Regions from separate parts of the Limosilactobacillus oris genome, predicted to be linked through region 2. Evidence: predicted binding sites of a transcription regulator. Region 2 holds the regulator's gene; the other holds the start of a gene.
The links. The regulator Rex, encoded in region 2, represses fermentation and respiration genes when NADH is low (regulators of the CRP and FNR family bind a similar motif). The targets are predictions, from matches to a motif close to TTGTGAANTANTTCACAA.
Positions count from the first base shown of each region.

Region 1: N4599_RS06325 (zinc-dependent alcohol dehydrogenase family protein) is a predicted target of Rex. The motif match lies at 807-824, and genes of this name have one in related genera.

Region 1 is NZ_CP104398.1:1,259,123-1,261,597, reverse strand. Features, by position in the region: gene N4599_RS06330 (Nramp family divalent metal transporter) at 1-516, opposite strand, end outside; gene N4599_RS06325 (zinc-dependent alcohol dehydrogenase family protein) at 867-1,880, shown strand; gene N4599_RS06320 (TetR/AcrR family transcriptional regulator) at 2,009-2,475, shown strand, end outside.
Region 2 is NZ_CP104398.1:794,879-797,353, forward strand. Features, by position in the region: gene groL (chaperonin GroEL) at 1-511, opposite strand, end outside; gene groES (co-chaperone GroES) at 574-858, opposite strand; gene N4599_RS04155 (redox-sensing transcriptional repressor Rex) at 1,045-1,686, opposite strand; gene N4599_RS04160 (ABC-F family ATP-binding cassette domain-containing protein) at 1,917-2,475, shown strand, end outside.

The DNA.
Region 1 (2,475 bases), 460 kb from region 2:
ACCAATCTTGGTCAGCAGTAACAGTACCAGGACATCCAGAACAGTGATGAACACTGATGGAATCAATGGAATGTGGAAGAGTAGGTTCAGCGCAATCGCCGCCCCGATAACTTCCGCAATATCAGTCGCCATAATGGCCAGCTCAGTCATAATCCATAATACGATCCCTAACGCTTTACCGGTCCGTGCCCGTGTTGCCTGGGCAAGGTCCATTTGGCTCACGATTCCGAGTTTAGCCGCCATGTATTGTAGCAACATCGCAATCAAACTTGAAATCAAGATAGTAGTCATCAGGGTATATTGGAAACTTTGACCACCGGTAATGGAAGTTGACCAGTTACCAGGATCCATGTAACCAACAGCAACGAGGGCGCCAGGGCCAGAGTAGGCGAAGAGCGTTCGCCAGAAGCCCTTACCGTGAGGGACTTCAACGGTCCCGTTAATTTCTTCAAGTGACTTACCGTTAGCATACTCAATCAAGTGATGCTTTTTACGTTGATTTTTTGTGTTGTCCACGCCAAATCCACCTTTCTCCTTGTTTTGTTAACTTGATTTGGTAACCAAAATTAACTTAATTCGAATACTTTGTTAGGGTAGCATAAAAAATATTACATTTCAACGGAAAATCACCGTCTTAACGGCTTTTTGGGCCTTAAAAACGGGCCTGTTGAAAAAGAAGTTGGCGGCTGGTAACCAAAGTAAACGGTTGCAATGAATGCCGGAGGACGAGGGAAATAAATTTAGAAAAAATTTAAGTATGACCGCTTTGTTAGGTAAAACTTTCCACTTGATAAACGTTTGACAAGTAGTAATTATTTTCACTATAATAGGGCAGATTTAGTTATTACATCTAGGGAGAATTGATTATGAAAGCACTTGTTTTAACTGGAATTAAGCAGCTCGAAGTCCAGGACGTGGAAACGCCAGAAGTTAAGCCGGATGAAGTTCTGGTTCACACCGCTTACGCTGGAATTTGTGGGACTGATCACGCTCTGTATGCGGGGCTGCCAGGTTCTGCCAGCGCGGTTCCACCGATTGTTTTGGGCCACGAAAACTCTGGGGTCGTTGCCAAGGTTGGTCCTGAAGTTAAGAACGTTAAGGTCGGTGACCGGGTAACGGTTGACCCGAACATCTACTGTGGTGAATGCAAGTACTGCCGGACTTCCCGTCCTGAAATGTGTGAAAACCTTTCTGCCGTAGGTGTGACCCGCGATGGGGGCTTCGAAGACTACTTCACTGCCCCTGCGAAGGTTGTTTACGCCATTCCAGACAGTGTTTCCCTTAAGGCTGCGGCCGTTACGGAACCATTGTCATGTGCCGTTCACGGTGTTGACCTGTTGGAAATCCACCCATACCAGAAGGCACTGGTAATCGGTGATGGCTTCATGGGTCAATTATTTGTTCAGACTCTACAAGCCTATGGGGTAAGCGAAGTAACGCTGAGCGGTCGCAATGATGAAAAGCTGAAGCTCAACCACGACCGCTTCGGTGCCAAGACCATTAATACTGCTAAGGGTGAACAGATTCCAACTAACGAATACGATATCGTAATCGAAGCCGTTGGTCGGCCAGAGACACAGGAACAGGCTGTTGAAGCTGCTGCCCGGGGTGGTCAGGTTTCCATGTTCGGTGTCGGTAACCCAGATGACAAGTTCTCCATCAACAGTTACGAAGTCTTCCAAAAGCAACTGAAGATCCAGGGTGCTTTCATTAACCCTTACTGCTTCGAAGACTCCATTGCACTGATGGCTTCTGGCAAGGTTGATGTCCTGCCATTGCTTTCCCACGAATTTGACGTTAAGGAAGTTGACGACTTCGTTAACGGCCGGATTAAGAATGTATCCAAGGCCGTTGTTAAGCTGGCCGGTGAAGAAGCATAAGCGATTACAAGTTATTTCCCGGGAAATTCCCCGGGATTTTTTATGCAGCTAAGTTGACACCGTGTCACTTGGGGCCTATACTAATTGATAATCAATTGAGTGACACGGTGTCACGGAAAGGGAAAATTATGCCAAGTCAAACGTTTGAAAATTTACCCCAGAGTAAGCAGACCTTAATTCGCCAGGCCCTTTTAGAAGAATTTAGTAACCATGACCTCGCCGACGCCCAGGTGGCGCGAATTGTCAAAAGTGCCCAGATTGCGCGGGGGGCCTTTTATAAGTATTTTACTGACTTAACCGCTGCTTACCGCTACCTGTACCAATTTGCGATGAATGACCTCCACGATGACAGCATTCGGACACACCGGCTTTTGACGGCCGAGGAGTATGTTGCCCAGGTGACGGCATTTCTAGAGCAGGTGACTGCTAGTCCGTATTATGAGCTGATTCAACGCCACTATGCCGTCAACGAAGCGCTGCTGCATACCCAGGCGGTGCCCCGGTTAAGGCCTACCAGCGCGACGGAGTGGGCAGTAATGGTATTAGTACACGAGACGATTAAGGGGGCCCTCTGGCAGCCTCAGGATAGTTCACA
Region 2 (2,475 bases):
CATCGTGACCAACCTTTTCCATGGCGTCGGCAATCAGCTTACCAACTTCTGGATTAGCAGCAGAAATGGAAGCAATTTGGGCAATGTCGCTCTTCGTCTTAACTTCGTGTGACATGCTCTTCAGTGCTTCAACAGCCGCCTTGGTGGCCTTGTCAATCCCCCGCCGGATGCCAACTGGGTTAGCACCAGAAGTAACGTTCTTCATGCCGGCGTTAACAATTGCCTGTGCCAGTACAGTGGCAGTAGTCGTCCCGTCACCGGCGATGTCGTTGGTCTTGGATGCAACCTCAGCGACCAGCTTAGCACCCATGTTTTCGAATGGGTCTTCCAGGTCAATGCTCTTTGCAATCGTAACCCCATCGTTAGTAATCGTAGGGTTGCTGTACTTTTGACCTAAAACAACGTTCCGTCCCTTTGGCCCCATCGTTGTCTTAACGGTATCAGCCAGCTTATCTACACCAGCGAGCATTGCGCCGCGGGCGTCTTCTGCAAACTTAATGTCTTTTGCCATTATATTGTCACCTCAAATAAGAAATTCGTTTTTAAAGTGTTATGTTCTATCTTTATATTAAGCTAGTCGATTACAGCAACTAAGTCCTTTTCGTGAACGACAAGGTACTTTTTGCCGTTGTATTCAACTTCATTGCCGGCGTACTTGTCAAACAGTACCCGGTCGCCCTCTTTAACAGCTGGAGCAAGCTTTTGACCGTTATCAAGGGTCCGTCCCTCACCAACGGCAATTACCTTACCAGTAGTCGGCTTTTCCTTTACGTTGGAAGCAAGGACAATCCCACCAACGGTCTTTTCTTCTTCAGTTTCAGCTTGTAGAACAACGCGATCTCCTAATGGTTTTAACACGTCAATCCCTCCATCTTGTTAATTAATAAATTTGCTTTTAGCACTCTTGCTTGTTAAGTGCTAACCGCAATTCTTACTATACACCACCCTTGACCTAAAAAGCAACTGATAAGTTTGACTAATTTTGACTATTTCAGGTAATAAAAAATCCCGCCGACACCCCAGAGTATCAGACGGGAAATATCACTATTTCTTATTATCAGAATAGTTCTTAATAAAGTAAATCAGTGTTTGCAGTTCATTAGTCAGGTCAATATTTTGTACCTGAACCTCCTTCGGTACGGACAGGCGGACTGGTGAGAAGTTTAGGATTCCCCGGACACCGGCCTCAACCAGCTGGTCCGCAACCTCCTGAGCATGTTCGCCGGGAACCGTCAAAATGACAATGTCAATTTGCTGTTCCTGGAGTTGCTTTTTAATATCCGTTGCCGGGTATACCGGAATCCCGCTCTTGATCTTATTCGCTAATTCCGGCTTAGTATCAAAGGCCGCGCTAATCCGCAGGTTCGTGTCCTGGTGGAAGTTAAAGTTCAGCAGGGCGCTTCCTAGGCTGCCGACCCCGACCAAGGCCACGCTGACCAGTGAATCCTGGTGCAAAATCCCCTTAAAGAACTTTAACAAGCTCGCTACGTCATATCCATAGCCCCGCTTTCCCAGTTCACCAAAGTAGGAAAAGTCCCGCCGAATCGTCGCCGAATCAACTTGAACCGCTTCAGATAGTTCGGTCGATGAGACCCGTTCCTTCTTCGCGTTCAGTAAAATCGTCAGGTAGCGATAGTAGATAGGTAACCGCCGTGCCGTCGCCCGTGGTATTTTCTTTGTTGTCATCTTTATCCCCCTATTCATCTTCTTTTGCAACGTGTCCTGTAAAGTGATTGGGATGTAACTTATTAGTTGAACGGCTACGTTGCTCTTGTGAAATTTAGTTCCTAACTATTCTAGCAATTAACCGTCGTTTTGTGAAGCGGTATACAAAATAATTCCACTTTTTTAATAAAAGAAGGGGAAATCTGCTAAAATAATGATTGTTAGCATAATGATATTAGCGAGGTTTCAAAATGATTCTGTTGCAAACAAACGACGTCGAGCGCCGCTTCGGGGCCGACGTTCTCTTCCATAATATTAACCTGCAAATCCAGGAGCACGGCCGCACGGCGCTGGTTGGCCGCAACGGAGCCGGCAAAACTACTTTGTTAAAAATGATTGCGGGAATTACCAGTCCTGACGAAGGAACCATCAGCAAGGCGAAGGACCTTTCCATCGGCTACCTAGCTCAGGATCAAGGTTTAGATAGTCAAAACAACATCTGGGCAGAGCTTGATACCGTCTTTGCCGACCTGCATAAAGAAGAACAGGCAATCCATGACCTGGAAAAGCAGCTGGCAACCCTTGACGCCACGAGCGGCCAATACAGCCGGGTAATGGAACAGTACGACCGCCTTCAAGGAGATTTTAAAAAACGGGGCGGTTTTGAGTATGAATCCCGAATGCGGGGCATCCTCACCGGCTTTGGCTTCGGCGAAGAATACTACGACACTCCAGTTAACGCCCTTTCCGGTGGGCAAAAGACCAAGCTGGCACTGGCTAAGATTTTATTACAGGCACCCAACCTGCTAA